Prosthecobacter sp.: one gene and its partner. The protein of the gene in region 2 interacts with the protein of the main gene of each other region in a pairwise test. Links are inferred from orthologs where the notes say so. Each region holds a gene or a part of one and is shown on either strand. Other genes may lie near its edges.

Region 1 (10,662 bases), on a different replicon or contig from region 2:
AAGGGGTTTTTCACAGTGCCACAAAGACAAATGAAGCCACGCCGAAGACCCGCTCGCAAAAGTGGGAGTCAGAAAAACTCAAAATATCAAAAATTAAAGTTGTCTTAATTATCTCGAATTGCTAAATGAGTCGGAAGCACGCGGATAATTCATGACCTCCTCCCCCTCCACCACCTCCGCAACTCCAGCCTCACTCAGTGAACTGGAGCAGGGGCTGGAGCATCTGAAGGTGGCAAACTATTACCTGCGTGTAGCGCTGGATCAGGTGGCAGATGGCGTGGTCATCGTGGAAAGCGAGGCCAGTGACCCCAAGTGCGGTCCCAAGGTGATCTTCAGCAATGCCGCCGCCGCCATGCTGGCCGGGGCAGACCCCGAGACCGGACTCCGTGGCCTGGGACTCAATGACCTCGTCGCAGGTGACGATGACGCCACAACGCTGCTGCAAGGCCTGCGGCTTGCCGTGGAGAACGGTGGCTGTCACGAGTGCGAGTGCCATCTGCAAAGCCTGCGCACCCAAGCTCCCGTGCGCTGCACCTGGCGTGTACGCGCGGTCTTCAACAGCCTGCGCAAGCTGCTGAACTTCACCATCCTCATCAGCCCTTCGCACTCCGCCGCGCCCGCCAAGACCGAAGCACGGCCTGCGGCGGACGATCTGGATGCTCAATCGGTTCAATTGCGCAAAGAAAACCTCGCCGCTCTTGCCCAAGGCATCGCGCATGACGTGAACAACCTCCTCGGCCCTGTCACGGTGCGTTTGTCCGCTCTGCTGCAACAGTTGCAGGATCAGCCCGCGCTCGCCCAGGAGTTGCAGCTCGTGTTCACCGGCCTCAAGCGTGCAAGGCAGTTCACCTCGCAGGTCGTCAATGCCTCCAAAGCCACACCACGCAAACACGAGGCCACCGACATCGCCGCCCTGATGCACGACACCGTGGAATTCGCCGGTGCCGGTTCAAACGTGCAAGTCTGTGTGCGCAATGACGACAACCTGCGCCTTGCCCTCGCCGATCCGGTCAAGCTCAGCCAGGTGCTGCAAAATCTCGTCATGAACGGCATCCAGGCCATGCCGCATGGCGGTTACATGGATGTCGAGGCGCACAACTACATGGTGGGTGCCCTCGGAGATGGCTCCCTCAAACCCGGCCCGCATGTACACATCATCGTTCGTGACCGCGGCTGCGGCATCGCGAAAGAAAACCTGCAGCGCCTGTTCCGTGAGTCATTCACCACGAAGGCGGACGGCAACGGCATCGGCCTCACCACCTGCAAGCGCTTCATCGACGAGATGGGCGGCGAGATCCGCGTGACCTCCACACCGAACGTCGGCACTGAATTCAGCGTGACCCTGCCTGCCGCCTCAGGTTCGGGCACCACGAGGCAGCTCATCCCGGCCGATGCCGCGCCCGTTCCGCTCAAGCATGGCAAAGGCAAGGTGCTCATCGTCGATGACGAGGATGACCTGCGCAAAGTCGCCCACATGATCCTCACGCGTTGCGGTTACGAGGTCGTGCAGTGCGACAACGGCCAGGACGCCGTCAAAATTTACCAGAGCCTCTTCCGCACCGGCACACCGCCTGATGTCGTCCTCATGGATCTCACGCTGCGCGGCGGCATGAACGGCACCGAGACCGCCGCAGAAATCCTCCACCTCGACCCCGACGCCCGCATCGTCTGCACCAGCGGCAGCGTCACGCAGGAGGTACAGATGGTTTTCCTCGAGCGCGGTTTCGTCGGCGTGCTGCCAAAGCCCTACGAAGCCGGCGAACTCACACAGACCGTCCATCGCATCGCCACCATGATGAAGCGGAATTGAGCGTGCGCCGGGCCGTGCTTGTGACGATATTTTCCGACTCACATGAAAACACGCCGCCATTTCCTCTCCGGCCTCGCCACCGCAGCCGCCGCCACGTTCACCGAAACGCTGCGCGCCGCGCCTGATCCGAAAAAAGACACCGTCATCGGCCACGGCGCGCATCGCTACAAAGTGAACAAAGACTGGGTGCCCGCCGGTCAGGGGCGACATCACCCGATCCTGAACTGCCATGAGATGGTCCAGGTCAAAGACGGCCGTCTCTTCATGATTGGCGATCATTGGGACAACCAGATGCTCGTCTTCAAGCCCGACGGCACCATCCTCGACTCCTGGGGCAGCGTCTGGCCCGGCGGCCACGGCTTGACGCTCTCCAACGAGAACGGCGAGGAGTTCCTCTTCGTCACCGACAGCGGCCTGTGGAAATCCGGCAGCGCGGGCTACCGCCAAACGGGCCGCATCACCAAGACCGACCTCGGCGGCAAAGAAATCTTCTCCATCAGCCATCCCATGAGCGTCGGCGCGTATGAGCCGGACATGGTCTTCAATCCCACCGAGACCGCCATCGCTCCGAATGGCGACATCTACGTCGTGGACGGCTACGGATCGCAGTTTGTGCTGCGCTACGATGCCAAAGGCAAGTTCATCCAGCGCTTCGGCGGCAACAAGGACGTGCCCGCCGAGGAGCGCCTCAACAACGCCCACGGCATCGCCATCGACACACGCCAGGGCGCCGACAAGGCCACCGTCATCGTCACCTCACGCGTGGACAACTGCTTCCGTCGTTTCACGCTCGATGGCAAATACCTCGAAACCCTCGACGTGCCCGGAGCCATGGTCTGCCGGCCCGTCATCGCCGGTCAGGAACTCTACGCCGGCGTCTGCTGGTCGAAGACACCCGAGATCAACAAGCTCCCGCAAAACCCCAGCGGCTTCACCGTCATCCTCGATGCCGCAGGCAAAGTCGTCAGCGCCCCCGGCGGCACCGCACCCGTGTATGAAGACGGCAAACTCACGCCCCTGATGCAGGCCGAGCGCATTTTCGATCACGGGCACGATGTCTGCGTCCTCGACAACGGCGACCTCATCGTCTGCCAGTGGAACGCCTTCCAAACCTACCCCATCAAGCTCGAAAAAATCGCCGCCTAGACCGGCCTCTTCGCCCTCCGCCCTGAGCTCTCCGCAGAAATGAAATACCTCACCATCGTGCGTCACGCGAAATCCAGCTGGGGCCAGCCTGGACTCGCCGACCATGATCGTCCGCTCAATGAGCGCGGGCAGCGCGCCGCACCTGCGGTCGCGGCGTTTCTGCATCGCACCTACTTCGGTGGCAACGGCTCCCCGGCCCTGCTCCCGCTACCAGATCGCCTCGTCACCAGCACCGCCTTGCGCGCCTTGAGCACCGCGCAGATCATGCGCGAGACCTTCGCCCTGCCAGTCGATAAGCTGCTGCTCGAATCGCGCCTCTACCTCGCCGAATCCGACCGCATCCTCGAAGTCATGCGCGGCTTCGAGGAAAGCTGGCACCACGTCATGCTCTTCGGCCACAATCCCGGCCTGCACGACTTCGCCGAGCACATCCTCGCCCGTGCCAACATTCCGAAGGTGCCCACCTGCACCGCCGTCATCATGGCCTTCCCCCACGAATTCTGGGGCCTCGCCGACTGGAACGAAGCCCAGCTCATCGGCTACATCACCCCCAGGTCCCTCGAACGCCGCTTCCCCGAGCTGTATGCGGGGATTTCGCGGGAAGATGGAGATGATTGATCATCCGTCCATCCGGCTGCGATGCTCACTCGGCCGCCAGCCGATCCACTTTTTGAAGGTGTTGCTGAAGACGAAGGGATTCATGTAGCCGACTTCGTGGGAGATGGTCTCCACCTTCAGATTTGTCGTGGAGAGCAGTTCGGCGGCCTTGCGCATGCGCAGCCAGGTGACGTGGTGCATGGGCGTGCGGCCAAGCGCCTTGCGACAGAGGCGGCGCAGGTGCTCGGCGCTGACGTTAGCCTGCCGGGCAAGCTCGTCGAGCGTCCAGTCATGGCCGACGTTGGCGGAGACTTTTTCCCAGATGCGGTGCAGGCGGTCATCGACCTGCCAGGGTTGAGCGAAACGCTCGATGTAGTGCTGGATCAGTTCCACCCAATGGAACATGGCGGCCGGTTTGGCCTCGTGTCCGGCTTCTTCGATGAGGCCTTCGATGGCGCTGTAGAGCGCGGTGCCGGCAAAGGGGGCCATGAGCGGCGAACTGCTGCTGAGGATGGGCGTCTGCTGCGGCTGCTGTTCGTAGCGCACCCAGCAGCAGCGCCAGATCTTTCCGGGCACGGCCTGGAAGGCGTTCACCATGAAAGGCGGCAGCGCCACGGCCATGCCAGCGCCGCATTTTTTCCAGGTGCCATCGACGAGCACGCGACCCTCGCCCTCCAGGCAGGCGAGGAAATACAAACCGCCCTGGTGCATGCGCACGATGCGGTAGGGCGCACGCGCCGTCATGACGCCCGCGTGAGCGATGCGGTGCGTGCCCAGCGTGCCGCACACCGGCGCTCCACGCAGCCAGGAGCGCGCGTCCCGCTCCGTGGCCCGCACCACGCGGAACTCCGTGCCCGGCCCGTGCGTGTGGGTTTCGGATAGCTCTTGGATGGCAGCTTTGGCGTGCATGGAGGGGAAGTTGGCGGTTGTTTACATGGTTGACTGTTGTTGACGATGGTTTCAAACCACTGTCATCCACCGTCAACGATCGTAAACCACCGTCAACCCAACCTAACGCCATGCCCAATCCCTGGACCGGAATCGGAAATCCCTACACGAAGCAAGAAGTCGTTGATCGCCTGAAGGCGACGCTGGCGAAAGGCGAGCCGATCATCGCGGCGGGCGCGGGCACGGGCATCAGCGCGAAGTTCATCGAGAAGGGCGGTGCGGATTTGATCATCATTTACAACAGCGGTCGCTTCCGCATGATGGGGCACGGCAGCACCTGCGGCCTCATGGCTTATGGAGATGCGAACGCCATCGCCATGGAGATCGGCGAGTATGAAGTGCTGCCGGTGGTCAAAGAAATCCCGGTCATCTGCGGCGTGCATGCCACCGACCCCCGCCGCCGCATGTGGCACTGGCTGGGCAAGGTCAAGGAGATGGGCTTCAGCGGGGTGAACAACTTTCCCACTCACACCATCGTGGACGGTCACTTCCGTGGTGTGCTGGAAGAAACCGGCATGAGCGTGGAGAAGGAATTTGAGATGGTCGGCCTGGCCACACGCATGGACCTGTTCAGCATCGTCTATGTGGCGACGCCGGAAGAAGCGATCAAGATGGCCAAAAACGGCGCGGACGCGATCATCGCGCATGTCGGCACGACTGTCGGCGGCAGCATCGGCGTGACCAACGCCGTGGTAAGCTGGGATCACACGGTCAAAGTGACGCAGGACATCATTGATGCCGCGAAGAGCGTGAACCCGAATGTCTTCACCCTCACCCATGGCGGCCCCATCAACACGCCGAAGGACGCGGAATACATCCTCAGCAAGACCACCGCGGACGGCTTCGTCGGCGCCAGCAGCCTGGAGCGCATGGGCGTGGAGGATTCACTGACGAGTCTGACGCGGGAATTCAAGCGCGTGCCACTGGGTCGATGACCCCTTCCCTGTCGCTGTAAAGGCCGGTTTAAGGCTGCTTAGGCCCGCTGGAATCGCATTTTGCAAAAAAATTACCGGCATGTATGCTCGGACTCGCGTTACTAAGCTGTAACACCCCCGCTCATGTCCGACGACCCCTTCAACAACCGCCCCGAGGGCCCAAACCGCCGCAATCAAGATCCGCAGTTCAACTGGCGCGGTTTCATGCTCTTCGCGCTCGCGATCACCCTGCTGATCTCGGGCTTCATGATGAACAAGGGGATGGCCGGCAGCCGCAAAGTCTTCAACTACGCCGAATTCAAAATCGAGGTCGAAGCCGGCAATATTGACGCCAGCAAAAAACTCGAACTCGTCAATCTCGACACCACCTCCGAGCAGACCATCCGTGGTTATTATTTCCCGTCGCCTGCCATCAAGGCCTCGGCTGGCAAAGCGGGTGAACCCGAGGTTCCCGCGCCTGATTTGAGCAAACCGGTCCTTTCTGAACCCGTCAAGGACGCTACCGGCAAAACACCAGCCTTCGGCGCTGGTAAGGGCGATTCCAAGCCGTTCTCCGTCGCCGTGAACATCGAGTTCCAAAAAGAGGAGCTGCGGGATCTCCTCAAAGCGCACAACTTGGTGCTTATCCCGGTCTATGAAAACGAGATGTGGTCCTCACTGCTCGGCTTCCTGCTGCCACTGCTGATCATCCTCGCGTTCTTCTACTTCCTCGTGCGCCAGCAGCTCCGCAGCGCCGGTCGTGGGGCGATGAGCTTTGGCAAGAGCAAGGCCAAGATGCTCGCGCAAGATCGCAACAAGGTCACCTTCAAGGATGTGGCCGGTGTGGAAGAAGCGAAGGAAGAAGTGCAGGAAATCGTCGAGTTCCTCAAGGATCCGAAGAAGTTCCAGCGCCTCGGTGGCAAGATCCCCAAGGGCGTGCTCATGACCGGCCCTCCCGGCACCGGCAAGACTCTGCTGGCAAAAGCCATCGCTGGTGAGGCCGATGTGCCGTTCTTCAGCATCAGCGGTTCGGACTTCGTCGAAATGTTCGTCGGTGTCGGTGCCAGCCGCGTGCGCGACATGTTCGAGCAGGGCAAGAAAAACGCCCCCTGCCTAATCTTCATTGATGAAATCGACGCCGTCGGTCGTCATCGCGGTCACGGCATGGGCGGTGGTCACGATGAACGCGAACAGACGCTCAATGCGCTGCTCGTTGAGATGGATGGCTTCGACACTCAGGAAGGCATCATCATCATCGCCGCCACGAACCGTCCCGACGTGCTCGATCCCGCCTTGCTGCGCCCCGGTCGCTTCGACCGTCAGGTCACCGTCAATCTGCCCGACGTGAAAGGCCGCGAGGAAATCCTCCGCGTACATGCCAAGAAAGTGAAGCTGGCCGATAGCGCCGACCTTTCCAAGATCGCCCGTGGCACGCCCGGATTCTCCGGTGCAGAACTCGCCAACTTGCTCAACGAGGCCGCGCTGCTCGCCGCTCGCAAGAACATGAAGTCCATCACCAATCCCGAGTTGGAAGAAGCCCGTGACAAGGTGCGCTGGGGCCGCGAACGCCGCAGCATGGCCCTCAGCGAGAAGGAAAAGGAAAACACCGCTTATCATGAGGCCGGTCACGCCATCCTCATCGAGGTTCTTGAGCACACCGATCCGCTGCACAAAGTCACCATCATCCCCCGCGGCCCTTCACTCGGCTCCACCATGTGGTTGCCGGAGGAAGACAAGCACAACGACCGCAAAAGCGAACTCATCGACGACCTCGTTGTCGCCATGGGTGGTCGTGTGGCCGAGGAAATCCAGTTTGGCGACGTCACCAACGGCGCCAGCGGCGACATCCGCATGGCCTCCCGCATCGCCCGCAGCATGGTCTGCTCCTGGGGCATGAGCACGAAGCTCGGCATGATCGAATACGGTGAAAATGAAAGCACCGCCTTCATGGGCCGTGGCAGCAGCAACTACAGCCAGGACACCGCCAAGAAGATCGACGAGGAGGTGAAACGTCTCATCGACGAATCTTACGCCCAGGCCAAGGAGATACTCCTCAAGTACAAGGACAAGCTCGACGCCATCGCCCACGCGTTGCTCGAATATGAAACCCTCGACGGTGCCCACATCAAAGAAATCATGGAGCACGGCCGCCTCATCAATCCGCCCGAAAACAAGAGCAAGCCCCCGCCCCCGCCCCCCCTTCCCAAAGCTCCCGATCCACGTCCCGTGCAGCGCGAAGACGAGGATGAAGGCGGGCTGGCTCCCGGTTTGACCGGCGTGCCCGCTTAACGCTCCAATGATTCACCCAAGGCCGGAGTCGCAAGACTCCGGCTTTTTCATGCCTGCTCGGTCCGGTCTCTAGGCGAGGTGACGAAACAGCGCTTCCGTCCCGCTGAAGCGTCCTGCATCGCGGACAGCTTTTTCACGGCTGCCCGCAAAACTCCCCATGCAACGACCGACTGGCGTGCGATCTCTGAGCAGCCGCCACACGAGGGTCACTACCATGCAGCCGGACACCTCCGCATCGCCCCCGTCTCTCGCGCCTTGGCGACTGAAATTCGTGCGCTGTATTTTCGGCGTCGTGGGCCTGGGTGTAGGCATCCTGCTGGTCAGCGCTGGGTACTACCATCAGCGTGCCAAGCATGAAAAGGTGGACGCGTGGGTGAAGACGCCCTGTCGCATTGTGACGTGGAGCGTGGACATCTCGCGCAGCTCCTTCGGCGACCGCGTACAGCCCACGATGACGTATCAATACGACTTCGCCGGGAAGACCCACACCTCCTCCAACTACGACGAGGCCACCGACTGGATCGTGGACCTGCGCGACTTCGAGGAGGAAGGCGACGCCGCGCGCCGGGGGCCCGCATATTGTTACGTCAATCCTGCCGATCCCAGCGAGGCCTCATTTCGTGCCGCACGCCTGTGGTTTCCGTATTCGCTCATCGGAGGTGGTGGGCTGCTGGCGCTGGTGAGTTTTGTCTTCCTGGTGCGCACCTTTCTGCCGTCGCGCCGGTTGCGGAGCCTGTCCGTCCCAGAGCGTCAGCGTCTTTTCTTCCGCCATCTGCTGGTGGGCGCGGGAGTGGGGCTGCTGGCGCTGGGCGTCCACTTGATGCACGAGCAGCATGTGCTGGATGCCATCCACGGCCAGTTCATCCGCTCCCAGCTCATCGCGGTGCCTGCGCGGGTGGAGGCGAACGGCATCACCGAAGAACGCGGCTCGGGCAGGCGCAGCCACATGATCTACAACATGGTACATCTCGTATATTCCTACGAGCAGAACGGTCGCCGCTGGTTTTCCAACCGCTGGTACTTCGATGCCTCCAAGGTGGACGGCGGGATGAAGCAGGAGGCGCAGGCCCTGGTACGCGCCCATCCCATCGGCCATGAACTGACCGCCTGGATCCATCCGCAGAAGCCCTGGCTAGCCACGCTGGAAACCAGGTGGCAGTGGCATCATGTGTGGTTGCTGATTCCGATTTCGGTGTTGATGGGGGCACTGTGGATGGTGGCGGTGGGATTGAAGAGGCCGAGGGCGTAGGGAGTGTAAGGAGGACTGCCTGCACCTCTATCCAGCGTCTAGTACTGCGGCGGCAAGCTTGGCCGCCTCTCACTTCAGCCGCACTACCAGCCGCGCAGCGTCCAGCCTAAGCCCCGTCGAGGCAATCACAGTACCCAGAGCCTCGCGCTGCTCCTGCAACGCACGGATCTCCTCCGGCCGCACCTGGGGATTGCGCGACTGCAAATCCTCAAGCCGGGCAATCTCTTCATCGAGGTGTTTGCGCATGGCTTTGAGGCTCCGTTCCTTCAGTTCCTTGAGTTGCGCCTCCGCGAGCTGCTGCGCCTTGCAGAGCATCGTGGGCAGGAACTTGTGGCGGACGGTTTCGTTTTCGACGGTGCGAGTGGGATCGCCGGGAGTGAGTTTGGCGCGGGTGAAGGCCGGATCGGCGGTGAGATCACGGCCTTGATGATCGATGGCGATGCGAATCGGTGTGGCTGGCAGGAAGCGTGAGGCATGCAACGCGGGCGGGGCGATGCATTCGGCGATGAAACTGACTTGAAGCACCAAGCCTTCTCCACCAGAGGCTTTCCAGAAAGCGAAACCCGCGTTGCCATCATGGGAGCCGAGCAGGACATCAAGCGCACCACACACGAGCGGGTGATCCCAGGTGAGGAAGGCTTCGTGCTCGCGGGAGAGGGCGCGTTCGCGGTCGAAGGTGAAGGTGAGGCCTTCATCGGGCAGCGCGGGCAAGGCGTCGGTGATGAGGTTGTCGGGACGGATGAACCAGGTGCGGTTGGTCATCTCCTCGACGTGCATGCCGAAGTGATCGAGCAGGCGGATGAAGAAGCGCTCGAAGTCGAGACCGGCATCGACATCGCGGATTCGCTCAATCAGACGTGCGGCAAGACGTGGCTTGCAGGAGTTGAGTTCGAGGAGGCGGTTGTGGCCGCGTTCGAGCTTCTTCCGCACTTCGAGGCGCAGTTTGGCGGTGCGCTTGATGAGATCGTCGAGTTTGGCGGCGTCAAAGCTGGTGCAGAGGGCTTCTATTTCAGCGGCGAAGCTATGGAGGAGCTGCGTGGCCCCTTGCAGGCTGTGTTCAAAGGCATCGAGGCCTTCGTGATACCAGCGGGCGAGGATTTCGCCTTCGGAACCTGCAATGAAGGGCACATGGATGTTGATCGTGCCTTTCTGGCCGATGCGATCGAGGCGGCCGATGCGTTGTTCGAGGAGTTCAGGATCGCGCGGCAGATCAAACAACACGAGATGCTGGGCGAACTGGAAGTTGCGGCCTTCACTGCCGATTTCGGAGCATATGAGCAGGCGTGCGCCTTCAGGATCGGCAAAGGCGGCGGCGTGGCGGTCGCGCTGCATCAAATTCAGACCTTCGTGGAATAGAACGGCATGCACGTTGATCTCGCGCAGGAGGCGCTCGTGGATGTCTTCGGCGAGTTTGCGCGTGCGACAGATGAGCAGGACTTTGGCCTCGCCAAGTTCACGCAGAGTGGCAGCGAGCCAGCGAATGAGCGTATCTTCGGGAGTCGAATTTGGCTCGATGCCAAGCAGCCGGGTATGGCATTGGCGCGGCGGGAAGCCCTGGATGACGGCACGGGTGTTCCGAAACATGACGCGTCCGGTGCCAAATTCGTCGAGGAGATCGCTGACAAGACGCTGGCGGGCGGATTCATCGCCTGCGGTGAGTTCCGTGATGTGTTGCTGCACTCGTGGGGAGTGACTGGCGAAGAGTTCGC
Region 2 (10,622 bases):
CAGGTCCAGGGCAACCTGATCCTGAACAACGCCAACGCCACCCAGATCTCCAACAACGGCTCCATCGCCTCGACCAGCAGCGTTATCCTCAATGGCGGCAGCGTTCTGACCCTCGTGGGTGCCAACACCCTCAACAGCGTCACCTTCAACAACAACGGCGGCACCGCGACTCCGACGGTGACCGGGGGCACCCTGGTGTTCACTTCAGTGACGCCCATCACCGCCACCAACGACAACTACGCCTCGACGCCGACCATCGCCTCGACTGTCGAACTCAACGGCACCAGTCGAACGGTCACCACTTCAGGCGCGTCGCCAGTCAGCCTCGCCATCACCGGACCCATCCAGAATGTGATGGGCACGACAGCGCTCGCCGGCATCACCAAGGCAGGCAACGGTTCCCTCGCACTCACCAGCACGACCAGCAGCTTCAATGGTGGCGTCAATGTGGATGTCGGCTCGCTCATCATCGGTGCTGCCAGCACGCCAACCACGGTCGGGCTGCAAGTGACAGCAGGCCCTCTCGGCACCGGCACTCTGACGCTTGCCAATAACACCACCATCCTGGCCGACGGCACCGCCCGCACCATCGCCAACAACGTCATCGCCAACGGTGACTTCACCATCAACGGCAACAGCAGCGGCACGGGTTCCAACCTGACCCTCAACGGCACCCTCGATCTCGGTGGCGGCGCACGCTCCATCAACGTGAGCAATCCGCAGGCCACCGCCGCCATCAACGGCATCATTAGCAATGGCACTGGCTTCACCAAGACCGGCAACGGCACCTTGACCCTCACCCCGCAGACCCCAGGTGCGCTGAGTGCCACAGGTGCGGCTACCAACGCCACGGTGATCAACACCACGGCGCTGACCCTTAGCGCGTCGGCTGCGGCAGGTATCGTCGTCGGCCAGACCGTTCACGGCACTGGCATCGCACCGGGCACCACGGTTGCAAGCGTCGCCGGCGCAGTGGTGACTCTCTCTCAGCCCGCCATTGCCACTACCAATGCCGGCACCTTTGCCTTCGGCAATGCGGTCAGCCTCGCCGCCACGGTTCCTGCGGCTGGCACGAACATCAACGTGGGCGTTGGGCCTGCCGCGACACTGGTGATTGGCTCGACGGTGACTGGTTCCGGCATCGCTGCGGGCACCACCATTACCGCCATCAACACCGGCACCGGCGATGTGACCCTCAGCCTCGCCACCACCTCGACGCTTGCTTCGTTGCAGAACCTCACCTTCAGCGGTGCTGCCCCTGCCAACAGCTTCAACACCTACACCGGCCCGACCATCGTCAGCGGTGGTCTGCTGAAGTATGGCACCTTCGGCGCCATCCCGGTCACCTCCGCAGTGTCTGTGCTCAGCGGCGGCACACTCGACATCAACGGCGGCGGTGCCATCATCTCTATTGCTTCCCTGACGGGTGACTCAAGCACCACGGGCGGTCTCCTTACCACCTCGGCGACGACCGGCACCACCACCCTGCTCATCGGTGACGCCACCAGCACGGCATTTGGCGGCTCGATCACCAACAACGTCGGTTCCACGCTCAATGTCGTGAAGCAGGGCACCGGCACCCTTACGCTTGGTGGCCCGAACAGCTACAGCGGCTCCACCACCATCAACCGCGGCACCATCACTTCGGCAGCCAACAACACGCTGCCTGCCACCACTGCTGTCACGGTGAATTCCACCACTGCTGGGGAAACCGCCCTGCTCAACCTTGCAGGATTCAACAACAGCATCGCCTCCCTCACCTTCGGCGGCACCGGTGGCACGACCACCAGCACCAGTAATGTATCGACTGGAGCCGGCACACTGAACCTGCTTGGCAACGTGGCCTACGATGCCGCAGGCAACCCGCTGGCCTCAACGCTCTCCGGCAATGTCTCCTTCGGTGGCACCGCAGTGGGTGCTGGCCTGCCTGGCGCTGCCACTCGCACCTTCACTGTTGCTGACAGCAGCAGTGTCGCCGCCGGCTCCGCCGAGCTGAATGTCACCGCGGTCATCTCCAATGGCACTGGTGCCACGGACAATGTGATCAAGGCAGGCACAGGCACCATGGCCTTCAGTAACACCGCCAACACCTACTCCGGTACCACCACCATCAACGCCGGCACTCTCCAAGCCACCAAGCTTGACGCGGGCGGCAACGTCAGCAGCATTGGCAACTCCGCCGCCGCCCCGGCCAATCTCGTGCTCAACGGCGGTACCCTCGGCTACATCGGCACTGGCGCGACCACCGGCACCACGGACCGTCAGTTCACACTTGGCACAAGCGGTGGAGGCTTGGATGCTTCCGGCGCATCCGGTAGTCCGATGGTGTTCACCAGCACGACTTCTCCAACGCAACCGACTGCCGCAACCGCCCGCACGCTTGCTTTGAGCGGCACCAACACCGATGAGAACACATTTGCCACCCCCCTGGCTAATGCCGGTGCCGGCCTGACATCCGTCGCCAAGTCTGGCTCGGGAGTATGGGTGCTCAGCGGTGCCAACGTTTACACCGGCACCACCACGGTCAATGACGGCCAGCTCCACGTCTCAGGCAGCCTCAGCACCGGCGCGGTCACGGTCGGTGAAACCGGTGGCACGCTCATCAATGCCGCAATCCTTTCTGGAGACGGCACCATCGGCGGCACAGTCACCGTTGGCAGCGGCACTAATCCGACGCCGACCAGCGTGGGCATCCTCGCGGTAGGCGGCAGCTTGGGCGCCGCCAACGGCACACTGACGCTCACGGCGGACAGCACGACGGCGCTGACCGTGGCCGACGGCTCGCAGATCCAGCTCGGTGTTGCCAACCCGACCAACGCGTCCCTGATCACGTTCTCGAACGGACAGTATGAGTACAAAGGCGGCACTTATGCCAGCGCCTTGCTCCTGTTCAACAGCGCTGCGGATAACGATTCAGCCAATGGTGCTGATGGCCTTGAAGCCTTGGCCACCTGGAACGTGGCTCCGACCACTTCCACCAATCATGACCAGCTCAAGCTCACAGGTGCCACCACCTCGAACCTGTCCGTCGGTGCCCGGGCTTCTGCCGCGTATGGTGATGGTTCTATCCGCATCTTGGATGCAGGCCTGACCTCGGTCACTTATGGCCAAGTCTTCAACCTGATCGACTGGACGCAGGCATCGGACATGACTTTCGCCTACACCAGCGGGTTCATTGGTGGCGCCAGTCCGACGGCTGGCGATCTCGACCTGCCCGACATCACTGGCTTTGGAGGCCTGGCATGGGACACCTCAGCATTCGGTCGCTACGGCATCATCGTCGTGGTTCCCGAACCCAGCCGCCTGCTGCTGTTGATGTTCGGCCTGGTCGGCCTGATGCTGCGCCGACGTCGTCGTCGTTGAAACGCGTCCGCCGCGCCAAAGGCACTCAGTTTTCTAAGGAGCCGCTGATTAAAGCCACACCCAGAGCCTGGCTTTGTGTTCTCTGTGGCTCGAAATCAGGACGCCGCTACATACAGGTGGAAACGGCACAGAGAATGGCCTTCTGAATCAAGCCTCTGCGGCGTTCCAATCTGCGGTGCAAATCAGTGTTTCCCTAAGTCAGCAGGCTGCCTGGTTACATGGGAACCCTGCTGCTTCGTTGTTCTGTGTTTACCGCCCCACTTCCAGCAGCGTCGGCAGCTTGTTCAACGGCGTGAACTCCATGCTGGTGCCACCCGCCGCCGGTTTGGCCTGCGGGCTGCTCGACTTCAAATAGCGGAACAGTTCGCTGTCGGTGGTGAAGACCATCGTCGTGTCCGGGGTGATCAGGGTCTTGTAGGCCAACATTGTTTGCAGGAATTCAAACAACTGCGCGGCCTCGGGCGTCTGGTTATAAGCCTTCGCATAAATCTCCGTGGCCTTCGCATCGGCGGCGCCTTCGATCTCCTGCACCTTGCGGTAGGCCTCGGATTCAATGAGGCTCAGATCGCGTTCCCGCTCACCATTGATTTTCGCAGCCTCGCCTTCGCCTTCGGCACGGTAACGGTCGGCGATCTGCTGACGCTCGGTGATCATGCGCTGGTAGATGGACTCGCTCACGGACGGATCGTAGTCGATGCGCTTGAGACGCACGTCGAGCAGGCGGATGCCGAGATCCTTGACCTTTTCGGCGGCGTTGGCAAAAATCTCCGCCTCCAGCTCGCTGCGGCCTTTGGTGATGGAGGGCAGCACGCCGATGCGCGCCTCGGCGGTGGAGAGCGGCGTGCCGGCGGTGGCGCCCGGCGCGGGACTGATCATATCCCGCACGACCTTGCGGTCCTTCGTGGTGCGCACGGCCTCGATGAAGTCATGCTTGGCGATGACGATGCGCGTCTCGCTGCCGATGATGCCGTTCAGTCGCGAGAGGGCGCGGCGCTCATCCGTGAGTTGGCGGAAAAACACCAGCGGCTCGATGATCTCCCAGCGGGCAAAACTGCCCACCATCACGAAGACTTTGTTCTTCGTCGTCATGGGCGTGGACTCGCCGTCCCACTCCAGCACGCGTTTTTCGATGCGGTTGGCGGTCTGGATGAACGGGGTCTTCCAGTGCAGGCCGGCTTTGGTCACCGGTTCGCCCACCGGCATGCCGAACTGGGTGATGACGACCTGCTCCGTTTCGCTCATGGTGTAGAAACCGGAGCCGAGCACGATGGCCAGTGCGAGGAGGATGATGAGAATGAGGGGGGCTTTCATCGGGCGGGGAGCTTGGGGTCGGCGGCTGGCGGCTGGGGCGCGGGTTGGCGGAGATTCATGAGCGGGAGGAAGGAGGATGCCTTTTCATCCAGGATGATTTTGCCGGGCACGGACGGCAGCACCTTGCTCATCGTTTCGAGGTAGATGCGTTTTTTGGTGACCTCGGGCGCTTTGAGATATTCCGCGAGCAGCGCCTTGAAGCGGGTGGCATCGCCTTCGGCCTCATTGACGCGTTTGGCGGCGTAACCTTCGGCGGTACTGGTTTTTTGCACCGCCTCGCCTCGCGCGCGTGGCACCACGCGGTTGTACTCGCCGCTGGCTTGGTTGATGAGGGATTCGCGCTCCTGTTGGGAGCTGTTCACCTCGTTGAAGCTGGCTTTGACGCCAGCAGGCGGATTCACATCACCGAGCTGGATCTGGTCGATATGCACGCCCATTTTCAACCCATTGGTCAGCGCTTGCAGCCGCTCCAGCGCCTTCAATTCCATCTCCTGGCGGCCGATGGTGAGCACTTCATCCACGGTGCGGTCGCCCACTACTTCCCGCATCACCGCCTCGGCAAGATCGCGCAGAGTGGGCAGCGGATCGCGCACATTGAAGACGTAGGCGATGGGTTCCTCCACATGGTATTGAATCTCCCACTCCACGAGCACGGCGTTCAAATCACCCGTGACCATGTTCTTCTCGCGCTGCTGTTCGTTGTAGTCTTCCTCGTATTGGTATTGGTTCGATGCGCCCTGCGTGGCGGTGCCGAACTCCAGCTTCTGTCGGCGCTCCACTTCGACGATCGTGATCTGGTCGATGCCCCACGGCAGCTTGAAGTGCAGCCCCGGCTCCGCTGTCTTCAAATAACCGCCGAAGCGCTGCACCACCGCCACGGAATTGGCCGGCACCTGGTAGATGCCGGAGAACAGCCCGATGGCAATGAACACCACGCCAATGCCGATGAATATGCGACGTGGATCGATCTTGATCTGCGGTGCATTCGGGAAGGGTCGTATCTCACTCATGCCATGAGGCTAGCGCACGCTGACAAAGCAGCAAGCGACATGCTCGACATGCATGAAGCGGTGGGAAATTCACTTCGGCCCAAAATCATCGAGATACTGCCCTACGATCACCTTCAGCTCCGGCGGACGCGGCAGTCCGATCTCCATCGCACGAGAGCCATCCACTTGCTGCGGCCAGTTATCCACGATGCCTTGAATGCGGGCATCAAAGGCATCCACAATGGGTCCCAGCTTGATGCCACGCTCTGTGGCGACTTCTTGAATCACCTTTTCGGCAATCTGTGGCGTCACACGGTGTGCTGGCAGCACACAGGCACGATCTTTGCCGAGTTTGGCTTCCTCGACCTCGCTCAAAGCGATGAACGAATCGATCACGGTGCGATAACCGGTCATTGGATGCGACTGCTCACGGCGGATCGGCAGAAGGCACGGCTCGCCATTGAGCGGTTCGCGGAACATCCCGCTCGCCCAGCTCGATGCGGCGGCATTCGGCTTGCCGGGACGCACGATCACCGTCGGCAAGCGCACGCTGCGGCCGTCGAAGTGGCCTTTGCGGGTGTGATCGTTCACCATCATCTCGCACATCGCCTTCGTCATGCCGTAGGTCGTCTGCGGGAGCTGTTTCGTGTGGTCGGACATCAGTTGCGACATGTCGAGGCCGCCATAGCAAGCCACGCTGCTCGCAAACACCACTCGCGGCCTGCCTTCCGCCGCTCGCGCCGCCTCAAACACATTGCGTCCGCCATCCAAGTTCACACGCATTGCGTCATCAAAGCGCTCCTCGCATTCACCGCTCACCATCGAGGCCAGATGGAAGATCACATCGAACTTCGATCCCGTAGCCGCGAAAGCCGTCGCCCGGTCGCCAATGTCGCCTTTCACCTGCTTCACTCGCGTGTCCGTCGGTTCTTCGCGAAAAAACGCATCCAGCAGCACCATCTCGGTGATTGGCTGGCCGCACCAAGTGCCGCGTTCGAGGAGCTTCTGCGCAAGCTGGGAGCCAAGAAAGCCGCCGCCGCCGGTGATGATGATTTTCATGCGTGAGTTGGGAAGGTGTTTGCCATCAGGCGCTGCCTGATGTGAGTTCGCCGGACATGAGCAAGCCACTCGCAGGACACAAGATCGGATTCGTCGGACTCGGCAACATGGGCCGGGCCAATGCGCGTCATTTGCACGCGGCTGGGGCCGATGTCGTCGTCTGGAATCGCAGTGACGCGCCTGCGGAGGCCGCCGTGGCCCTGGGCATGCGCCGTGCGGCCACCTTGCCGGACCTCTCCCGCGAAATCGGCCCCGGCGTCATCTGCGTCAATCTCACCATGACCGACGTCGTCGAAAACATCGTCTTTGGTCCTGGCGGCTTGATCGAAGGTCTGCACAAAGATGCCCTCATCATCGACTTTGGCACCACTGGCGTCCCCGAGACCAAAAAATGGGCAGAACGCGTCAACTGGGTCGATGCCCCCGTCTCCGGCGGCCAGGTCGGTGCCGAGGCTGCCACGCTCACCATCATGGCCGGCGGCAGCGAGGTGAATTTCCAGCGCGCTTTGCCCATCTTCCAAGCCGTTGGCAAAAATATCACCCATCTCGGCCCCAGCGGGGCAGGGCAGGTCACCAAGCTCGCCAATCAACTCATCGTCGCTCAAACCATCGACGCCGTCGCCCAAGCCTTGCGCATGGCCGAGCTTTCCGGCGTCGATCCCGCCCTCGTCCGCAAAGCCCTTCTCGGCGGCTTCGCCGAAAGCCGCATCCTTGACCTCCACGGCGATCGCATGGTCCGCCGCGATTTCGCCCCCGGTGGCCGTGCCACGCTTCAGCTCAAGGATGTCCGCCTCATGTCCCAACTCGCCGATTCCGTCGGCCTCGATTCACCCACGTTGAAGAACTCCCTCGCCCAGTGGGAGAAGTTTGTACACGAAAAAGGCTTCGGTGATCTGGATCACTCAGGGTTGTTCCGGCTTTATGAGTGAACCGCTTTCATGATTTCCTGCACGACCTGATACGCGCCGATCGCCGCCATCGACAGGGCGGCGATCCACAGACAGAGCGTCCATGCGAAGCCGGGACGCAGGGCGCGGTCCAGGCGGCAGTGGCGGAAATAAAGCGCCGCGCCAGCCAGGAAGGGCAGCATGATCCCCTGGCTGACGGCACCGATGAGAACCAGGGTGACCGGTTTCTCCCAGAGCATGTACAGCCCCACTGACAACGCGGGCAGCAGCACCACGCAGACTTTCACGGCCCGAACCCGATGCTCCGGTGTGGGATAGCGCACCACTTTGAAGAGCGCCGCCGCATCGACCAGCAGCCGTGCGTTCGAGGCTGTGGAGGCGAAGATCGTCGAGTAGAGCGCAAAAAACGCGCCGACGAGAAAAACATAGAGGCTCCATGAACCAAAACTCTCCGCATACATGTGAGCGAGCGTGTCGATCATGCCCTGGTCGTTCACCTGCAGGCCCTTCGAGTGCAGCACGGCGGCACCGAGCATGTAGAAGGCGAGCGTCGCCAGCGTGTAGATGACAAAGGAAATCCACGCGTCGATGCGCATCACGCGCATCCATCCCTGCGCACGCACGGTCCGCTGCGGCGTGCCGTCCTGCGGGCCGACATTCACGGCGTAGCCCTTTTCGAGGCACCAATAAGGATAATAGATCAGCTCCGAAGCGCCGACGCCGATGATGCCGAACGCACCGAACGCGGTCACAAAATTCTCCGGCAGCTTGAATTGAAATCCCTCCACCACATTGGCCGCCGTGATCGCATACGGCGACCATTGCAGCGAGCCCACCGCGATGACCGTCGCCAGCGTGAACAGCACCACCATCGCCACCGACAAGCTCTCCACGAGGCGGTAGCGCCCCAGCGCCAGCAGCACCGCGCACGAACCGCCGACGCCGATGGCGAGCAGTTTCTTGTCCATCGTCAGCCCGGCGGCGGCAAAGATGTCCGCCACGCCACCGACGATGCCCGCCACCTGAAACACGAGCGCCACAAACATGCCGAGCCAGAGCCACAGCAGCCAGCTCACGATAAAGCGCGGCCCTGGGATGCTGTTCATCGCCTCCAGCGTTGTCTGCCCCGTGCTCACCGCATAGCGCCCCAGCTCCACCTGCACGAACACCTTGATGAAACAGCCGAGCACGATGAACCACAGCAGCGTGAACCCCGCCTCCCCCGCCACCTTCGGCGTGGCGATCACCTCGCCCGAGCCTACGATTGAGGCCGTGATGATCAGTCCCGGCCCGATGCTGCGAAGGATGGCTGCCCAGTGGCTGGGCGCGGGTTCTGGCTGGTTCATCCGATGATCTTAGAGTGTGCTTGTCGGGGCCACAATCTTCGTGTGTCGGGACCAATGGGCTGAAAGGCGCTCGCTCGGCGTGTCAGTTGCTATGAGTGCATTACCTGCCCGCCGTCGATATTGATCGTCTGGCCGGTGATGTTCTTCGCGTGATCTGAGGCCAGAAACGTCGCCATCGCTGCATATTCCTCCGGCATCTGCCAGCGACCGAGATGTGACACCTTCTTGATCTTCTCCGCCGCCCAGTCATCGAAGCTCACGCATTGATCCTCCGGCAGCTTCTTCTGCCCCGCCGCCCAGATGGACCGATTCAGCTCCGTCTTCACCATGCCGGGCGCGAGCGCGTTCACGCGGATGTTATGCGGGCCGAGATCCTTCGCCGCGCACTGCGTGAAATTGATCAGTCCGGCCTTCGAAGCGCTGTAAGGCGGATCGGTCTGCGATCCCATCTGCCCGGCGACGGAGACGAGAAACAAGAGCGAGCCACTTCCTCGCTCAATCAGTTTCGGTGCAAACGCGTGCGCCACATTCACTGCGCCAATGAGGTTGATCTCCAGCACCCGCGTCCAGTCCGACGGCTCCAGATTCCAAAACGGAAAGCCAAACTTCCCGGAGCCGGCCCCAACAGAGAAAACGATGTGATCCACGCTCTCAAACCCCGCCGCAAAGGCCTTCACCGCCTCAAAGTTCGTCACATCACCCGCCGTGATGAAGTCCGCGTTCTTCTCCCGGTCAAAACCCCGCACGGCACACCCTTCGGCCACAAAACCATCCACAATCGCCCGCCCAATGCCCTTGGCGGCTCCAAACACGGCGACGGACTTGCCTTCGAGATTGAGGTTCATGCCTCACAGAATGCAGAGCCGGTGATCGAATTCAAACGGGCAGCGGCTTCAGTCATTCGCGTCAGGAGCCGGATCAATCGCGCCGATCACCCCTGCGTTTCGTGTGGGCGAATCGGCGCGGCATCCCTTCGTCATTTCCCGGAGGTCTGTTGCCTGGAAGATGAGGTCGACTCATAGCTTGGCGCAGGTATGGCCTGGGTGGCGCGGTAGTAGCCGCTGTCGCCCCAGGCGTAAGGATCATCAAATGTGCCGTACAACGCGTAGTTGTCAGTGGGCATCGGCCAGATGGCGTAACCACTGCCGTAACCGCCGCCGTGGCCGCCAAAACTGTCGGGGCCGTAGGTGGTGATGTTGTAGTCGTGGCCAATCACATGACGGGTATGGGTGCAGGAGGCCAGGGACAGGGCGGCAAGAACCGGGAGGATGAACAGGGAGCGAGCGAGTTTCATTGAGGTGGCGTGGATGAGATCAGGAGCGGAATTTCCTGGTTTTTAGAATGATGGGCTGCGGCGGAGAAAAAAGCAATTCGATAAAATTCACCCCGGCACAATCCGGGGAGCACAGGCACGACTCCAGGCCGGGCGGCAGACCGCGCTGGGGCTGCGGCGTGCCGCGCTTTTACCTCTGGAACTTGGAACCTTTCCCTCCAAGCTCACGTTGGATGCCCACCACCATGAAACACATCACCCTCACCCTCCTCGCCACCCTCAGCCTCACCTTCGCCGCCGAACATCCCGACACCACCGGCTGGAAAGATCTCTTCGCCACCGATCTCTCGAACACCGTCGCTCCCGGCGGCTG

What was found.
Region 1: the proteins of hflK (region 2) and ftsH interact in binary tests that used the Escherichia coli proteins (3 or more experiments, as listed by UniProt). The link is inferred for Prosthecobacter sp. from one-to-one orthologs.

The regions. Positions count from the first base shown.
Region 1 is NZ_JAXMIH010000014.1:52,960-63,621, forward strand. Bases 5,193-8,131 are described here. They hold ftsH (ATP-dependent zinc metalloprotease FtsH), read left to right. Parts: upstream 5,193-5,559; coding sequence 5,560-7,704; downstream 7,705-8,131. Other genes in these bases: U1A53_RS16150 (phosphoenolpyruvate hydrolase family protein), read left to right, coding at 5,193-5,436; U1A53_RS16160 (DUF3592 domain-containing protein), read left to right, coding at 7,862-8,131. In the rest of the region: U1A53_RS16130 (ATP-binding protein), read left to right, coding at 152-1,810; U1A53_RS16135 (hypothetical protein), read left to right, coding at 1,853-2,956; U1A53_RS16140 (histidine phosphatase family protein), read left to right, coding at 2,996-3,574; U1A53_RS16145 (helix-turn-helix domain-containing protein), read right to left, coding at 3,575-4,462; more of U1A53_RS16150, read left to right, coding at 4,573-5,192; more of U1A53_RS16160, read left to right, coding at 8,132-8,953; U1A53_RS16165 (helicase-related protein), read right to left, coding at 9,023-10,662. UniProt on the Escherichia coli protein: Acts as a processive, ATP-dependent zinc metallopeptidase for both cytoplasmic and membrane proteins. Plays a role in the quality control of integral membrane proteins.
Region 2 is NZ_JAXMIH010000006.1:569,490-580,111, reverse strand. What follows is about bases 3,678-6,576. They hold hflK (FtsH protease activity modulator HflK), read right to left. Parts: upstream 5,685-6,576; coding sequence 4,671-5,684; downstream 3,678-4,670. Other genes in these bases: U1A53_RS05215 (NAD-dependent epimerase/dehydratase family protein), read right to left, coding at 5,754-6,576; hflC (protease modulator HflC), read right to left, coding at 3,678-4,674. In the rest of the region: U1A53_RS05230 (autotransporter-associated beta strand repeat-containing protein), read left to right, coding at 1-3,363; more of hflC, read right to left, coding at 3,613-3,677; more of U1A53_RS05215, read right to left, coding at 6,577-6,722; U1A53_RS05210 (NAD(P)-dependent oxidoreductase), read left to right, coding at 6,779-7,651; U1A53_RS05205 (Nramp family divalent metal transporter), read right to left, coding at 7,642-8,976; U1A53_RS05200 (SDR family oxidoreductase), read right to left, coding at 9,066-9,821; U1A53_RS05195 (hypothetical protein), read right to left, coding at 9,953-10,270; U1A53_RS05190 (DUF1080 domain-containing protein), read left to right, coding at 10,495-10,622.